One region of the Anaerolactibacter massiliensis genome, then DNA from elsewhere that is predicted to be linked to it. Evidence: a T-box and tRNA genes for the amino acid it is inferred to sense, from the RefSeq annotation. Region 1 holds a T-box; the other regions hold tRNA genes.

The links. A T-box is a leader RNA that pairs with one kind of tRNA and senses whether it is charged. The one in region 1 lies ahead of serS (serine--tRNA ligase), so its partner is inferred to be a tRNA-Ser.
Region 2: it encodes a tRNA-Ser, which carries the amino acid that the T-box ahead of serS (serine--tRNA ligase) is inferred to sense. The anticodon was not compared.
Region 3: it encodes a tRNA-Ser, which carries the amino acid that the T-box ahead of serS (serine--tRNA ligase) is inferred to sense. The anticodon was not compared.

Annotation. Positions count from the first base shown of each region.
Region 1 covers NZ_OLMH01000001.1:108,977-115,089, reverse strand. The annotation lists gene dnaX (DNA polymerase III subunit gamma/tau) at 1-330, opposite strand, end outside; gene C7E00_RS00605 (nucleoside deaminase) at 398-898, opposite strand; RNA gene ffs (signal recognition particle sRNA small type) at 905-990, opposite strand; gene C7E00_RS00595 (YdcF family protein) at 1,239-1,805, opposite strand; gene serS (serine--tRNA ligase) at 2,110-3,414, opposite strand; T-box leader at 3,447-3,663, opposite strand; gene C7E00_RS00585 (hypothetical protein) at 3,854-4,687, shown strand; gene C7E00_RS00580 (hypothetical protein) at 4,838-5,074, shown strand; gene C7E00_RS00575 (DUF1848 domain-containing protein) at 5,086-6,027, shown strand; gene gyrA (DNA gyrase subunit A) at 6,065-6,113, opposite strand, start outside.
Region 2 covers NZ_OLMH01000002.1:346,150-352,262, reverse strand. The annotation lists gene C7E00_RS05265 (MurR/RpiR family transcriptional regulator) at 1-719, opposite strand, end outside; partial or broken gene C7E00_RS05260 (transposase zinc-binding domain-containing protein) at 891-2,244, shown strand; tRNA gene C7E00_RS05250 (tRNA-Ser) at 2,490-2,580, opposite strand; gene C7E00_RS05245 (hypothetical protein) at 2,817-4,496, opposite strand; gene C7E00_RS05235 (L,D-transpeptidase family protein) at 4,845-5,546, opposite strand; gene C7E00_RS05230 (flavocytochrome c) at 5,660-6,113, opposite strand, start outside.
Region 3 covers NZ_OLMH01000002.1:20,586-26,698, reverse strand. The annotation lists gene C7E00_RS03615 (ABC transporter ATP-binding protein) at 1-703, opposite strand, end outside; gene C7E00_RS03610 (metallopeptidase TldD-related protein) at 847-2,127, opposite strand; gene C7E00_RS03605 (TldD/PmbA family protein) at 2,127-3,641, opposite strand; tRNA gene C7E00_RS03600 (tRNA-Ser) at 3,674-3,762, shown strand; gene C7E00_RS16315 (hypothetical protein) at 3,828-4,637, opposite strand; gene C7E00_RS03585 (zinc-ribbon domain-containing protein) at 5,383-5,535, opposite strand; gene C7E00_RS03580 (ABC-F family ATP-binding cassette domain-containing protein) at 5,560-6,113, opposite strand, start outside.

The sequences.
Region 1 (6,113 bases):
GGACCGTTCAATCAGATCTCTGATATCTTCGACATGCGTTTCATTTGCCGCATTGATTTCAATAATATCAGGGTGCGTTCCCTCAATTGCCGCTCTGCAGTTTGCACAATGGCCGCAGGGAGCTTCTGCCGGATTCTCGCAATTCACTGCCCTGGCAAGCAGACGAGCCATCGTGGTCTTTCCGGTTCCGCGAGGACCGCAGAACAGATATGCATGACCTACTTTATTTTCCTTCAGTGCATTTTTGATGGAGCGAACGACATATTCCTGGCCGACGACTTCATCAAATGTCTGAGAACGATATTTCTGATACAGTGCCAAACGACTCATGGAATTCCTCACAAACTACTTTAATTATAACAAAATCCCGTACACATAAACGGCACGGGATATACAGTTATTGAGCCTTTCTGAACTCATTTCTGTCTCTTTTTTTCTTCTTTCTCTTTTCCCGGAAGAAGTCAGAGAGAATCGCAGAGCACTCTGGCTGCAGAATACCGGAATGGATCTCCTTCGGATATGTTCCGATATGGCGGATCGTCTTGATCTGGATCAGAGAATCTACCGTTCCTCCTTTCGGATCACTAGTTCCATAATATAATGCATGGATCCTTGAAAGACCTATTACCCCGGTGCACATCATGCATGGTTCCAGGGTCACATAAAGATCGCAGTCATCCAGGCACCATGTCCCGAGTTTTGACGAAGCTTTCCGGATTGCAAGCATTTCTGCATGCGCATCTGCCTTCTGATTTTTCTCTCTGAGATTATGTGCACGCGAAATGACTTTCCCATCACGGACGATCACTGCCCCGACCGGAACTTCATCAATCACTCTCGCCTTTTCCGCTTCACGGAGTGCAAGTCTCATGAAATCTTCTGCAGTCTTCTCTTTCATAGAAATAAAAAGTGGTACACGCAGACATAAGTAGGTATGGCTGCTTCCTTCCGGACCTGACCAGGTTGTATACCATGTCTGCTGTACCAATGTGATTATACCGGAAACAGAAGCTTTCATCAACTTCCGGAATCAGCGTTTTCAGGACCTTCTGAAACCTGCATAAATAAGCCATTTTCTGGCATGCAATGCTGAAACGTCCGTTTTCCGGAATCGAATTTTTATTTTACACATCATTACCAATCTCATTTTCGTTCATCGTTCATTTCAGCATCACAATTTTTCTGATCAGATTTTCCCTGTTCTGCCCTCGGAGATGCCACATCTTGACGTTAGGGAATTAGTCTGCAATCCATTCATGGAGAATTCCATACATTTCACGAATCCAGTAAGAAGGCAGAACATACCACGGAGTCGGGGAACCAAGCAATTCGTAGTCCAGATGGTAATGCCGGGCAAGGTATCCTGCTCGATACAGATGGAAGTCAGAAGTGACAATCAGGACGGAGGCACTGAGATGATTATTCTGCAGGACTGTTTCAGAATATTCGATATTTTCTCTGGTGGAATGAGATTGGTTTTCCAGATAGATTCGGTCGGATTTGATTCCATGTTCGATCAGGTAATCTTTCATGGATTCTGCTTCTGTGTATCCTCTCTGATCGTCCAGCCCTCCTGAAACGATAATTGCTGAATGAGGGTTATCATTCAGATATTCCAGTGCAGTATCCAGTCTCTCACGCATTACATCTGATGGTCTGCCATCATCATTGACGCCGCTTCCCAGAATGATTACCGTGCTGTTCTCCTTCTGACCATTGCTATGAACGGACAGGATCAGACCGGTTGTAATCACTGCCAGGGAAATGACAGCAGCAATGACTAGATATAAGATGGAGCAAATCACTTTATAAAATCTGCTCTTATGTCTGCTGCACCATTCTCTGATTTGGCAGTGATATTTTGCCGCCAGAAATATCAGTACTGAGACAATCAGACCCGTATTTGTTCCGATATTCCAGTATCCTAATCCTTCTGTGCATAGAAACCATATGGTTCCGAACAGACCTGCTATCTCCAGTATCTTCATAGTCTTGGCAATTGTTTCACGTGAAACATTTTTAGTTGTTCTCTCTTATTATATCTTCCCTTTCTTCATAAAAAAGACAGGAGTCTGACTCTCCTGTCTTACGAGGGAAGAACTCTGAAGATTACAGAGTGTTCTTCTTTTCTTTCTTCGGGACAAGAATTTCCTGGCCGCCCATATAAGGACGAAGCGGTTCAGGGATTCTTACAGTCCCATCAGCCTGAAGGTTGTTTTCAAAGAAGGCAATCAGCATTCTCGGCGGAGCAACAACCGTGTTATTCAAAGTATGAGCGAAGTAGTTGCCCTTCTCTCCCTTGATGCGAATGCCTAGTCTTCTTGCCTGGGCATCACCGAGGTTGGAGCAGCTGCCTACTTCGAAGTATTTCTTCTGACGCGGAGACCAAGCTTCAACGTCGCAGCTCTTAACTTTCAGGTCTGCAAGATCTCCAGAGCAGCATTCCAGCGTGCGGACCGGAATATCCAGAGAACGGAAGAAGTCTACACTGTTATGCCAGAGCTCATCATAGTACTTCTTGGAGTCTTCCGGCTCGCAGACAATCACCATTTCCTGCTTTTCAAACTGATGAACACGATACAAACCTCTCTCTTCAATGCCATGCGCACCGACTTCCTTCCGGAAGCACGGGCTGTAGGAGGTCAGCTTATAAGGAAGACGATCTTTCTTCAGCGTACGATTCATGAAGCGGCCGATCATGGAATGCTCGGAAGTACCGATCAGATATAGATCTTCGCCTTCAATCTTATACATCATGTTCTGCATTTCAGAGAAGGACATGACGCCATTGACGACATTTCCGTGGATCATGAACGGCGGAATGAAGTATGTGTATCCCCTGCCGATCATGAAGTCACGTGCGTAGCTCAGAATGGAAGAATGCAGACGAGCAACATCTCCCATCAGATAATAGAATCCATTTCCTGATGTCTCTCTTGCACTATCCAGATCCAGGCCATCCAGGGATTCCAGAATATCCGTATGATATGGAATTTCGAAGTCAGGCACTACAGGTTCACCGAAGCGCTCAATTTCAACATTCTCAGAATCATCTTTTCCAATCGGAACAGAAGGGTCAATGATGTTCGGAATCACCATCATTCTCTTCTTGATTTCATCCTGAAGCTTTTCCTCGCTCTCTTCCAGATCCTGGAGTTCCTTCTCAAGATCCTTTACCTTCTGCTTGGCCGCTTCAGCCTCGTCCTTCTTGCCTTCTCTCATCAGAAGTCCGATTTCCTTGGAGATCCTATTGCGGTCGCCGCGAAGTGCATCGCCTTTTGTCTTTGCATCACGGAACTGCTTGTCGAATTCAGCAACTTCATCAACTAACGGAAGTTTTTCATCCTGGAATTTCTTGCGAATATTCTCTTTCACGAGTTCCGGATTTTCGCGAATAAGCTTGATATCAATCATATAGTCCTCCTGAAAATAAAAAACACCATCCGATAAGGGACGATGTGTTGATCGCGGTGCCACCCTATTTGCCAAAATTGTTTCACGTGAAACAATTCAGACCACTCAAGACTGGCAGATAACGGCTGCCACCGGAAAGGATTGGTTTCACTCCGGGAAGGATTTCATTCCGGCATCTGTCAGCTCGCATCATCCGCTGACTTTCTGAAAGAATACCAGGAAACTACTTGTTCCCATCACTGTTTATGGCTTCATTTAAGCATCGGCAGGCAGGTTTGTCAAGGTCTGCAGAAAGATGCTATCATGTACCAGAAAGCAGGTAAATTCCTTGAAAAAACACCTCATATTCATGCTCACAGGAATACTCTTTCTGAGTGCATGTTCCAAACAGAACAGTACCTCACAGACCACCACACAGGATGAATATTATGGCCCGGTTGTGAGTGAAGATACCAGAACAGACGAAGAAAAAGAACTGGAAATGATCCAGAACTGCATTGCAGATTACCAGACGGATACGATTTCAGATGCAGAAAAAAGACTGGAAAACCAGGGAATCCATTTTCCCAGTCTTCCTCTTGAACTGATCTCCCTTCCAGAGATCAGCTCCCTGGATGATCTGATCCAGGTCGAAGTAGATTCTTCTACCAGCAATATCTATTACACCGGCATGTACCTGGTCAATGACAAATACCAGGTATACTTCATGATTTATAACCCTACAGGCGGAAGCTTCTGGATGAATGGCGGCATTCAGTTCGAAATAGATCCTTCTCTGGTCACAGCCGATGATCCGCAGTACTCGGAATACCGTTCAGCACTGACTGATCTGCTTGCACAGGAAAATGAGGTCCTCTGCTGGCTGATGGGTATCAATGTCAAAGTCTCCGAAGAAGAAGGGCCTGTCAAAGGATATCATGAGGTTCAGGCAATGGGAGACTATGATCCGAAGACGATCAATGACGTCAAAGCAATTGCAGAGAAGGTATTTACGCAGGATTACCTGAAAGAGAATTACTACCCAGCGGCATTCGAGCGAGAAAGTTCTACCTTTCTGGAACAGGATGGAAAACTGTACTGTGCAGAAACGATTCTGACGGAACAGAAGTCTTCCTATTCCATCAACCCGAACTACATCATTGCAGCGAAGGAAACAGATGGCACCGTGAAGCTTGACATGCTTGCAGATGTGAATGGCGAAGTGCAGCCAATCATCCACCGTGTACAGCTTGCACGCATAGATGACAGATTCCGCCTTCCGGAAGTATACTGACCAGAAACAGACTTAAAAATAACATTTTTTGAATGCATAGAATAATAAAAAATGGTTTTATTTCTACCCGTATGCATGAATGAAAAGAAATGCATGCTATAATGTCAGCACAAAAAGACGCCCTAAGGGAAGCGTCGATGGAGAACAATTATGCCAAGAAAAAAGAACACTTACGAAAAGAAACTGGAGTACAACAATGCGTACAATCGCGAAAACTACCGTTCTTTCTCCATCCGCTACAGCAAGGACTCGGAGAAGAAGATCATCAGCTGGCTTGAGAAACAGCCGGGAGTAAAGGCCTACATCACTGACCTGATTCTGGCAGACATGGAAAGTGCCAAGGCCAAGAAAGCTAAAAAGGCAGTTGTCAGAAAAGCAGCAAAGTAATCACAGTTTATATGATTCTGACTGCCGGAGAGAGAACAGATATTGTCCAATACTACACTCCATGGTTCATGAATCGGCTTCACGAGGGTTTCGTAGATGTACGAAACCCTTTTTATCCAAAAAGGGTGAACCGATATCGGATCAGTCCGGAGATCGTAGACGCGATCATATTCTGTTCCAAGAACTATGAACCGATCCTTCCTTATCTGCCTGAGATCATGGGTCAGTACCCTGTTTATTGTTTTTATACCATTACTGCATATGGAAGAGATATTGAACCGAATGTTCCTTCGGTACAGGCTTCGGTCGATACCTTTCGGAAACTGTCAGACATCGTCGGTAAGAAACGGACAGCCTGGCGTTATGATCCGGTGCTGATCTATGGTCCTTATAGCGCTGAATCTCACCTGAAGCAGTTTGAAGCAATGGCTTCTGCCTTGTCTCCTTATACTTCCAGATGCATCTTCTCTTTTGTCTATATGTATGGGAAGCTGAAGGTCACGTTTCCGGATCTGAAGCCTGTTTCGAGGAAAGATCGTCTCATCCTGGCAGAAGGATTCGGGAAAATTGCAGCATCCTATGGCATGACGATTTCTACCTGCGGAGATCCGGATGATTATACGGGATACGGAATCAGAAGAAGCGGATGCCTCAGCACAGAGATTCTGAGCGAAGCAGAAGACATGCCTCTGAAACAGATTCCCTGCCATAATGCAAGACCAGGAACCGGATGTAGGTGCATTGATCAGCGGGCAATCGGAGCTTATGATACATGTCCGAATGGATGCAGGTACTGCTATGCCAATCATTCACGCAGCACGATCCTGCGCAACCGCTCCATGCATGATCCTTATTCATCCATGCTGATCGGACACCTGCAGAAAGACGATGAGCTGGTCGAAGGAAAGCAGGTTAGCTATCGCAAGAGAGCATATCAGGAACGCCTCTTCTGAAAAAAGCAGAGCACTTAGTGTTCTGCTTTTCATCTGACTATTCAGTCTTTTCAGAATTCTCAGGTTCAGGTTTCCCGGAAGCTTCC
Region 2 (6,113 bases), on a different contig from region 1:
AAGCTCATATTCTCCGTCGATACGGTCAGGATCAGATCCGCGTATTGCGTTAAGGAAGCCGTCAGATCATTGAGCACCAGGATCACCTGTGCTCCCCTCTCCTTCGCCATCCGCAGGTATTTCAAGTCGATCTTATAATAGCGCGCGAAGGCGAACATGATCATGACATCGCCCTTTTTAATATCCTGCATCGCGCTGATCGAGGTGCATTCGCCATCGATAATGGTGATCACGCCATCCATCATAAAGGTCATAAGCCTTCCGAATTCCACCGCAGTCCCCTTGCAGCCGCGCATTCCAACCACATATTTACGGTTTGCGCCTGCGAGCATCTCCGCCGCCTTGTCAAAGTCTTCCATATGGTTATTGCGGAAGCTCAGCATGATATTCTGGTTCATTAACCGCTGGAATTCCGCAAAAGTATCGGTCTCCCCGTATTTCTCCTTGGTCTGGGAAACACGTTCCGGTAAAGACAACTCGGAGAAAGCATTCTCCACTAACATCCCGTATACATGGTCTTTCAGGTCCGCAAAGCCTTCAAAACCGATCGCCCGGGAGAAACGAATGATCGAGGCATCACTGACGCCGATCGTCTTCGCCGCTTCCAGCGAAGACAGGTTCCCTATTTTATCCGGATTCTTCAGCAGCCAGTCAGCGATCTTTGTCTGCGATTTGGTCAGTCTGGCATTTTTGATCCGGTCCGCTAGTATATTTCCCATATGCATACCTCATGTATAGTTTCATTTTATTACTTCAGAAAATGTTGTGTCTACTACACTTTCAGATCAGTCCATCTTTGTTTGTTCCTCAAATAAAAAAGGTCAACTTCGGTGACCACTAGAAACATATTGTGCAGGAGCTGAAATTCCTGCACGTTTTATAATGTAGTTATGCTAGACGAAAAGCTTTATTCTGATTATCCCTTCTACGGCGCCTTTGATTCTGACCATCTGAATTACGATCCAAATAAACCAAGAATCAAAGACATCGTCTGGAATCATATTGACTGGATCAGAGATATGCACAAGAATGGCAAGCTGCGTGATGCGGTTCTGGATAACTGCGAACGCCTCCTGCTCTGCAACACCATCTATCTTGGCTATGACACTTTTGAGTGCCCTAAGTGTGGAAACTGGACTCTTCTCTATCACAAATGTCATTCAAAGTTCTGCAATACCTGCGGGGTTAAAGAACAGAAAATTCTCTCCGAGAAAGCCTCTGCGATGTGTGTCGACAAGAAACATCGGCATATCGTCTTTACAATCCCTGAAGAATACAGAGCCTGGTTCCGCAAGGACAGATCTGCTCTGAATCTGCTTTTCGTGGCAGCCAGAAATACCTTGCTCAAAGTTACCAATGAGAGCTTCTTTCGTAAGCTTCAGCGAAAGAAATACGGGAAAGCTCTCAGATACAAGAATACCTATTACCTGTTTCATAACTTCGATCACCTGCAGGAGTTCGGTGGGATTGCCGCAATTCACACGTTCGGCCGTGACCTGAAGTGGAACCCTCATATCCATTTTCTTGTCGCCGAAATCATTTATGATCCTGTCTCAAACACCTATAAGAATTTCAACTATTTCAATTTCGAAAGTCTCCGGAAAACCTGGCAGTACGAAGTAACCCGCCTGATGTCAGAACATTTCGGCACTCAGTTCAAGCCCCTGAAAAACCTCGCCTATCGGAAGAACACAGATGGGTTTTACGTATATGCCAAGGATCGCGATCCGGATGACAAAGGACAGAAAGAACGCGATCATTCCAAAGACGTTCAGGGCTGTGTCAGTTATATGATGCGTTATGCCTCACGGCCGGCAAGAGAATCACCGTTCACGAAACGGTCTCGATCTTCTCAAGAAGATGATCATTCATATCCAGGATGAAAACTTCAGGACCGTACGCTACTATGGTTTTTACAATCCCAGATTAAAGGACCATCTGGAAAAAATCTATGCATTGATCAGTCAGAAACGAAATGATGCCAGGACGAAGGAACAGCGGAAGAAGCAGCTGACTTCCCGTCTTCATAAGCTTCGTTTCCGTACGATGTGCCTTGATTCTTATAATCGCGATGTTCTCCGCTGCAGATGCGGCGAGATCATGTTATATGCGGAAACTTATAATCCGCTGGAAGGAATATCCAATGACAGACAATACCGAGAAAACTGTATTGATGAAATGCGAGAGATGCGGTTACGAAGAAGAAGTACCGCAGAAAGATCTCGATCTGCTGCGTTCAGTTGATAAAGACCCTGAGCATTGTGAAGACCATCTTCTATGCCCGTTCTGCTTAAACGACATGTACCGCAAAGATTCTTATCATTTCAGAAATCACAATCACTGCTGACAAAGACAGATCAATCCTGGACATGTTTTTGTCGTACCGTCTCATTTTAGATGACCTTGTGATCACCTTATTCGTTTTATCAAACCGAATTGAAATTCTTATAAGACAAAAAAAGCCTATTTTGATAGGCTTTTTCTAACTATGGCGCAGGAACAGGGATTTGAACCCTGGCACCCTGTTACAGGTCTACAAGCTTTCCAAGCCTGCCCCTTCAACCACTTGGGTATTCCTGCAATGGTCTCATGCTCCTTATCAGGCGCTTAGTTAGTATACCGCAAACCCCCTCAAAGCACAACCGCAAATTTCAGGCCTTTCAGGAAGCTGTTATCCACGCACAAGGAAGGCTTCAGAGGACCAGAGACCATTCAGTCTGACGCACCGGTTTCTGCCGGTTCTTCCGCATCTTTTTCCTGGAAGAATACAGAAACAATCTGCTTCCCATCTTTCACTTCTGCACTTTCTCTCCGGATCATTCCAGGCTCATGATATTCCGGACTCCGGATTCTTCTTCGCTGTAGGAACAGGAGATCGAGTCGCCGGTTTTCAGAAATGCGGCTTTCGCAGCATTCTCCTCTGAGAGATCCAGCCGGTAGACTGCAGATCCATCGCTGAGAAACAGCACGGTATTGCCGCTGAGCTCAACCTGGTTCAGATCTCTGATGACAAAAGAAACTGTTTTCAGCACCTCTGAAGATGCTCCCCCGACCTGCTTCAGAAGCTGTGCAATGGCACTGCCTGGTTCTTTCTCAGCTTTTGCCGTATAGACCTGCTGATAATCCTGGGCATCTACCATCGCATACATCTTGATCAGACCTGCGCTGTCTTTCAGAGAAAGCAGATATACTGGTTTCCCGCCGGCATTGATCAGCGTGGGGAATGTTGCAGTATATCCATAATTCAGAACTTCTCCTTCTGCACTGGCCATGACCGCTGTTTCCGTCGCGCAGCTGACGGAGGTATACTGAGCTTCATGCGTCCTGAGGTCTACCAGCATGAAGCCGAGATTGGATTCATCGCTTGCTGCACTGGTCATGCCGGTATAGAGCCAGATATCTCCGTCTTTCGAGATGTAGTTATAGCCCTCTGAAGTCTGAATGACTCCTTCCTGTCCGAACAGAGAATTCCAGAATCCTTTCTGATATTTCCCATAATCATTCAGTTCTTCATTGACCAGCGATTCCGGGAATACCCGGTCTACCCAGGAGGGAACATCGGAAAGAGAATAGCGCTCTGAGCTCCCATCAGTCGGATCGTACAGGATCACTCCCGCAGCCTTCTTCATTGCGGTAATGCCGGTATACGTGTAGGTTGTGCAGACATAATACGGATTGCCCTCATCGTCAATCTCGAACGTCGGATTGCCGAACAGCACCGTCGGATAGGCAAACCTCAGCCGGCGGTAAAGATTGTCATTGAAATAGGCAGATGGAACATATTTCATCTTCTGGCTTAGCCTCTGAAGCCTTGCATTGCCAGTTGTCGTATTCACCAGAATATAACCCGGAACACCCTGGGAAGCATTCCGGAAATACTTGATCAGCCCGCTGTAGGCAAGCGGCGTCACTCGATAAGTGCCGCCTTCATAGGAAATCTGGCTATATTCTCCGCTCACATCAAACTGCGAAACAAGATCCGTCATCTCCCCCATGACCTTATCCCCGACGAGCTGCGCGCTTTCGCGGTCAATGACCGCAGTTTCAGAAAAATTGAAAGCCGGAATTTCTGAGAAGCTGACGGTTTCGGCAGAAATCCGCCGGGAATAATCACGCGACCGGAATAGCGGCGAACACAATAGATCAATGAAGGCCCAGCAGACCGCAAATACAGCCATTGCAATTAATCCAGGGATTGCAATGAAAAAACGCTTCAGATCAGAATAATCGGATTCGTTCTTCAGATTCTTTTTCCCAGGATGACCTGGATTCTTTGTTCTGATCACCGGTCCTTTCCGGAACAGGATGATCCCGGTGAAAACCATCAGCCAGCAGAATAGCCAGAACTGGAACGAATGGACATTGATCGGAGGATGAAGAAAATAAAACCAGCCGATGCAGTCAAGAGCAAGCAGAATTCCTGAGAGGATCCGATTCTGATGATCTGCATAGAGGCCATAGATGATTAACGCAGCTGCAGCCACTGCCATTCCCATAACTATTCTCCTGTCCTGCTTTCATTTTAACCTGGAAACATCAGATTATCCTGAACTCATGGTAAAATCCCTGTAAGGATAAAATGGTCTTGACAGAATCGGGAGGAGTTTCCATGGACAAAGACGCAAGAATCATTCTCTGGAAAATATGGGCGTTTCTCTCCCTTCTTACTGCCGGATTCAGTTTCTTCTTTGCTGTGATCGGCATCCTTTCCTTTCTGAAACACCCTCAGCCTGGAGATCTTCCGGCAATTATCTTATTGGCAGCAGCAGGGTCCATCTTTTTCTGGACCTTTCAGAGGACCAGAAAAAGTCTGAGCAGATTGCAGAGCAGACAGGACTGAACGATCAGGATTCCGGCAGCTCAGCAGCTTCCGGAATATCTCCTTCATAGGTCTGAGAATACGAAAGTGTCACGGTCGAACCCGGACCGACATGGTTGTAAAGCCACACCAGATCTCCGAGCGCCAGGCGGATGCAGCCAAGCGAAGCAGGCGTTCCGAGTTTTTTATATTCTTCAACTTCCAGCGTATCCCGGCTCATCGAATAATACGGAACACAATGAAACAGGATCGCATCATAGATCGTGATATACGCAGGCGTATATACTCCGCCATACAGGCTGTGCCACCCTGCACCGCGCTCTGTTCCGAGGGTTACGGTCTTTTCATCCGAATATCCGGACCAGCTCCCGTAGCAGCTCCGGTCTTTTCCTGGCGAGCATAATAAAGCTCTGATGAGAGTACCATCCTGGTCATAGACAGCCGTCACGCCCTGATTCATATAAACGATTACATTTACCACCGCATCAGATCCGACGCAGCCAAGGGCAGTGCCATCTGCAGATGGATCGCTTCCGTAAAGCGGATCCGTAGGATCCCAGTCACCGAGGACAGATGGAAGCGAAGTATTTTCCGGGACAGAAGTTTCAGCAGGAGTCGCTGTCGGGGTTGCAGAAGGCTCCGCAGCCGGAGCCTCAGGTTGATGAGCGGAGCAGCCGCTCAGAAGAGCAGCGCATAGACAGGTGATGCAGATGGTCCGAATGTGCATATCGTTATCCTCAGCGAAAGCCGTCCTCATTCTACCAGGAAAAAGAAAGCAGAAAAAGAAAAAAAGATCCGGAAGTCCTGCGACCTCCGGATCAATGAAATCAGAAATAATGATTACTTAGCGTAGTCAGCAGCACTCTGCCCAGCGATTCTGCCGAATACGACGAAGTCTGCGACTGCGTTTCCGCCCAGACGGTTTGCACCATGCACGCCGCCCGTCACTTCGCCTGCTGCGAACAGTCCCGGAATCACGCTCGAATCTGCTTTCTCTACTTCTGCAGAAGAATCGATCTTCAGGCCGCCCATCGTATGATGGACACCCGGCTGTACCAGGATCGCATACATCGTGCCTTCCAGCTGATGGTTGAATGAGGTTCTGCCGAAATCCGGATCGCTCTCATTGGCAACGCATGTATTCCAGTCATCAATCGTCTTTGTCAGCGTATCAGCGTCAACACCCATCGCTGCAGCCAGATCTGCGACCGTATCGCCCTGAACCGTCCATCCCTTGGTTACATAGCCCTGGATGACCGTCGAAGCATCATACATCGACTGGTCGACAATCAGC
Region 3 (6,113 bases), on a different contig from region 1:
CAAATCTCGTCTTCTCATACTGCTCTCTGCCGAAAGCCCGCACAACCCGGACGCCCGTCAGATTCTCCTGGGCAATGGCTGACAGCTTTCCTTCTTCGATGTCTGCTTTTTCAAACGAAGCACCGATCTTATAGTAGAAGAAGATACTGTAGCCGATGATCACCGGAATGAAGAGACCCGCATAAAGCGTCAGCCGGCCGCTGATTCCCGCCATGAAGCAGAGCGACATCACGATCATCAGCACGATCCGGAACAAAGAGGTCAGCTGCTCCTGCAGGAACATCTTGATCGTCTCCACATCTGAGGTGCAGCGCTGGATGATATCGCCGGTCTGATGATCCGAATACCAGTTCACCGGAAGATTCAATAGATGCGCGAATACCTGATCTCTGATCCGTTTCACAAACCTTTCCGAGCCCTTCGAATTCATCAGCCGGAACACATACCGGAACAAGGATCTTAATAGTGCCAGCACCACGACCAGACCCGCAACCAGGATCAGAACATGCGGTCCATGCATGCCTGCTTTCTCCCAGAGCTGCTCCAGAAACGTCGGCAGCGAAGCCGGCTCGTCACCGATCACCGAGTCAACCGTAAAACCGATGATCTTCGGATTGACCATGTCAAGCAGAGTTACCAGACATGCTGAAATCAGACTCGCGGCAAAATACTTTCCCGAGCCTGACAGAAAATACAAGACCATGCTCCGCTTATTCGGAAAGCGGAGCTTTTTCCTCTCACTTTTTTTCATAGCACCTAATTTAGCATAATCTGCACGATCAATACAGAATCACTTCCCGCAAAGCAAAAAGTCAGACACGAAGTCTGACTCTATCAACCTGATGGTTACTCTGCACCGGCAATCTGCACATGGCACAGCCGCGTGACTGCCGGAATCACCATCGTATCGTACTGACGCTGTTCTTTCGAACCATACATCTCCTTCATCAGCACATGCATATTTCCGGAAACCGAGCCCCCGGTGACAATCTTTACTTTGCCATCCTGATGCAGGTAGCCAAGTCTGATCTCACCAGCAAGATCACCAGTCATCGGATTCACCTGGAAATCAGAGAACTCCGCAACCTCCAGATAATTCCCGCTCCGCAGCTCTTCTGCCGACCTGCTTCCGCCGCAGATTTCATAGTTCTGAGCCCGGAAACAATCCTTCAGCCCGAGATAATATGCACATTGCTGACTGCCGCAGTACGCCTCAGGCACATTGTTGTTCATCAGCACCAGATCTCTGACGGCTGCACCCTCGCTGTCATATCCGGTATTATGCGAAGAGTTCTTCAGATGAGCTACCGATTTCACCGTGAAACGATCTCCCTTTACTTCCTTCACTGCTTCGGTTCCGATCGCCCAGTCTGAGAACCTCCGATAGATATAATCTGAAGAAAGATGAGCCGTCATATACTCATAGATCTTTGCTGCATCCGGACCAGCCAGCACCAGATCGCCAGATCCAAGAGCAGGCGTCGGTACTGCATTCAGACGATCTCTGCCCATCTGCATCGTCTCTGCAAGATCCTTCTTCAGCATCTCTGCATCGCACGTTCCGGACGTATAGTTCCGGTACAGTTCGATTTCATGTCCGTCTTTTCTGGCATTGACAACTACTTCGATCATTGACTCCGGATACACCGAAGTCACATCAATTCCATTGGAATTGATGAATCTCCGCTTCATCGAGCTCGTGAAGATCTCATAGGAATTGATATCCTCACTCTCCGTCTCCGGAAGTTCTGTCATCGTGCGGATGAAATCCTCTGCAATCACCGCAGGATCTATCGCTTTCTGAGATTCCGGCACACCAGAACCAGGATGATGAAGCTCATAGTACGGATTCTTCACCAGCGATGCTTCTCTGCGCAGCTGCGCGATCATATCTCTGACTTCTGATTCTTCCGAACCAGCCGGAATCTCCATTCTTGCAGAACCAAGTTCTTTTCCATCTCCGATGGATTCATACACGCATACCGTTATATGCTCGGTATCCACAATCCGGTTCTGATCCAGTTCATGACGGATGAAATAGAACTCCCATCCTTCTTTCACCGTATCCGTGACTTCCCAGCCAGCTGCACCGGACTCTTTCAGCAATTCCAGGATTTTCTCATCCATCAGCCTAACCTCGCTTTCGCCTTCAGATAAGGACCGCCGTCAGAAACCTTGACGAACTCCTTATAGCCCTTGCCGCAATAACCCGAACCGAATGCCTGCACATCATGCGCAGCCATTGAGATCGATCCGAGCAGATCCGGTACATATCCGGTCAGCACAATCGGTCCGCATACCTTGCCGGTCAGCTTTCCATCTCTGATTTCATATCCTCTCTGCACAATACACTGAATGCCCCAGTGCTTCGGATCTTCCATGCCGGAATACATGCCAGAGAGAAGATAGCCATGAGAAATCGAATGGATCATATCTTCCATGGAATCATTTCCTCCCTCGAAGATCGTATTCGTCATGCGCGAATAAACCTTATGTTCGAAGTTCTGCCGCTTTCCGTTTCCTGTCGGCTTCGTATGAAGACGCAGTGCACTCAATACATCGCATACGCCGGTCTTCAGAATGCCATGATCAATTTCCACCACATCTCCAGCCAGCGTTCCTTCATCATCAAACGCATACGAAGAAACTTCTTCAAGAACCGCAGCTCCTTCATGCATGGTAACCAGATCAGAACCTACCCGCTTCCCGATATAATCCTTGCCAAGCGCCCGGTTCTTCACAAACATATCCATCTCAACCCCATGGCCGAATGCTTCATGCGCAATCAGCCCGGATACCTCCGGAGACAGGATCACATCATACATGCCAGGCTTCACCGTTTCAGCTCCAAGCAGTTCATCTGCCTGCTTCAGCGCTTCCTTCAGGCACTGATCCATGCCTCTGAAAATCTCCGGTCCTTTTCTTCCGCTGACCGCAGAATAGCCCTGAACGCTTTTTCCATCTCTCATGCCGATTGCAGCAACCATGCCTTCTGAAATCACATAGCTCTGCCGCATATCCCGCTTCTGGCTCATGAACATCTTCGAGATATGGGTTGAAGAAGCATTTGCCACGCATTCGACAATATCCGGATGAGAAACACCTTCCTCACTCAGCTTGCTGAAGAACTTCACCAGTTTCTCAAGATCGCAGTTCTCCGGCATTTCTTCTGTTTCCATCTCTGCAGAAAACTGCAGCGGTTCTTCTTCCATCACCGGTGTCTGATAGACAGCAGTTCCCGTCTTCTGCAGCAGTTCTAGCTGCCGATCCAGATTCCTGCAGATCTTCTCTTCCATTACCTCCGGATGTTCCGGATCAAAGTCGTTGAATGCATATTCGCTGTACAGGCCATTCCTGCATACCCGTACCGTATTTCCCCGCTCCGTCGTCAATGTCTGGTGGCTGATCTGCTTCGATCTCTGCATGATCGATGCCTGAAACCCGACAGAATCAGACGAAAGCACGCTTACATAGTCATAATGTTCCTCCAGAAGGCTGATCAGCTTGTGGATCCCCGGAGCTATCCGGGTAAGATAATCTGAAAAATGAACTTTCATATTCAATCCTTTCAGCAGTGATCTTAACATATATTCCAGGATCTGTTCTGACTCAGGATCCGGATTGAAAACTTGTACCTCCATTCCTCCAGCTATGGTATAATCAACAGGCACACGGAGAAGTACCCAAGTGGTTGAAGGGACTGGTTTCGAAAACCAGCAGACGTGCAAGCGTGCGAGGGTTCGAACCCCTCCTTCTCCGCCATGTAAAAAACCGTTCAGAATTCTTATTCTGAGCGGTTTTATTATAGAAAGACTTTCCTTATATTTTCACGGATTGCATCTCTTGCATGGGACATATCCGGAATTTACTGCATCATCCCGGCTGTAGAATTCCACTCGATTAGATGGCTTCATATCAGAGACGCTGCTGCACCAGGAATAATGGAACTTCCTGGAATTGGCATTACCGATATACGGAGCACTTCCAGCATACGGATCATCATAGGTCTGGAAATTGCTTGTACCGCCTCCGGATTGCTCAGTATAAGTCTCCGTCTGAACCCGATCCGCATCGGAATACCATTCCGGGTGATAGGAACAATAGCCTCCCTGAACATAGGATGCATCTGATACCCATCCGCAGTCATCCGGGGTCGGAGTCTGTTCCGGAGTAGGAGTTGGTGTCGGCTCTGGGATAGGAGTAGGTGACAGTGTGGGAGTCGGGGTAGGTGCAGGGGTTGGTGTTGGAGTCGGCTCTGGCGTAGATGCTTCAGCAGTTTCAGGCGTCGGAGTTTCTAATGTGTCAGAAGCTGGTTCAGCGTTATTCTCTTCAGCTGCTAAATCCTGCGAAATTGCTGTCGCGGCAGCAGTGCTTTCCGGTGCAATCGCTGCGGATGCATCAGCCGCCTGCCCTGCACATGCCATGGTAAAGAGGCAGGTAATGCAGAGAACCGATTTAATCAGTCTGCTGCCGTCTGGAATACGATGATGCTTTCCACCAGATAACAGCAATAGTAATGTTCCTAGGATCCCGAGGATTTCTTCTGACAAGGAACCATTGCTGAATCCTGTCATTCCGAGAACGAGAAAACACAATGCAGCTATCCAAAGCAGTTCTTTTCTGATACTCGATTTCATTGTCACATTTCCCCTCTATGACTACCTTGATCTTACAACATTACGCTTGACCATGCATGATCATTAAAAACAGAACCATTTTGTAGACCCAAAACGCAAATACGGCAGATGCTTTCTTCGGCCAAAAAGCAGGGCTCTTGAATTATTGGCTTGCAGCAGGCAGCTTCAGACTTGCTTATCATCTCCCTAGTGCCTGATATCCTGATTCATAGCGCACTGAAAACATCTGCTGCTGTATTCTTCTTGTCTGCTGCCTATTCAGAGCGCGGATTGTGTGATTCTCAAAGCAGAAGTCCCAGTCCATTCTCCCATGGTATCTTTCTGCGCTGGTCCTGCTGTTGTATATTCGCTGGATTTTGCCGGAATCCCTCGCTATATCGTTCGGCACTCCTGGATCCTCGCTGATCTTCAGCAGATATACATGGTGCTTGTATTCATACCGAACTGCTTTCCGATTTCTGTCGTATCCGCGATAGTGCGTTTTCTGCATCTATCTCGGATACCCGGTCTCCGGATCAATCTTCTCTTCTTCAATGGCTCGATCATTTATAAACACCTCTCCTGCTTCACTAGTGTTGATTAAGCTGATACTGAAAGCCTTTTCTCAACAACCTAAATGATTCAAACAGGACCTGCCTGAAAGCTGAAAATGGGGAAATGACAGGCAGAATATTTCTCAATCGTTTATGGAGAATAAGAAAAACGCAGGAATCATCCTGCGAGTTTCGATAGATAGAAGACAAATTTACTTACCAAGTTTCTTAAACAGCTTCTTCGGATTGATCGCATCTGCTGCTTTGCTCAGAACTGCATCTACTTTATTATGCGTGATAGCACCGCAGTACGGGCACTTCTCGGCCCGATCCGGGATTGGCTTATGACATTTCCAGCATTCCATGATTCCGCATTCCTCCAGAGATGATCAGGAATTCATCTCTTCCCATTTCTCATAGAGATGGGCAAGCTCGTTATGAATATCATCGATCTTCTCATCGAGTTCATTCATCTTCTGATAATCCTGATAGTACTCGGGTTCAAAGCGCAGCGCACGATGAGCTTCCAGATCCTGTTCCTTTTCCGTGATCTGCTTCTCCAGCTTTGCAATCTCCCGTTTCTTTCCATCCGGGCTGAGCATCTTCTCAGCTGTCTTTTCCGGAATCACTGGTGCAGCAGCTTCCTGCTTCTTCGGTTCCGGAGCGGGGATTCCGTTCTTCTCTGCTACGTATTCATCATACGTCATCGGGCGATATTCTGCGCCGCCATTCTCCATGATCAGCAGACCAGTAGCCAGCTGTTCAATGAAATAGCGGTCATGGCTGACAAACAGAATCGTTCCGGAAAATCCCTTCAGAGATTCTTCCAGTGCTTCCTTGCCTGGAATATCCAGATGGTTCGTCGGCTCATCGAGAATCAGCACATTGGAATGCTGAAGCAGAAGCTTTGCAAAACTCAGCCGGACCTTCTCACCGCCTGAAA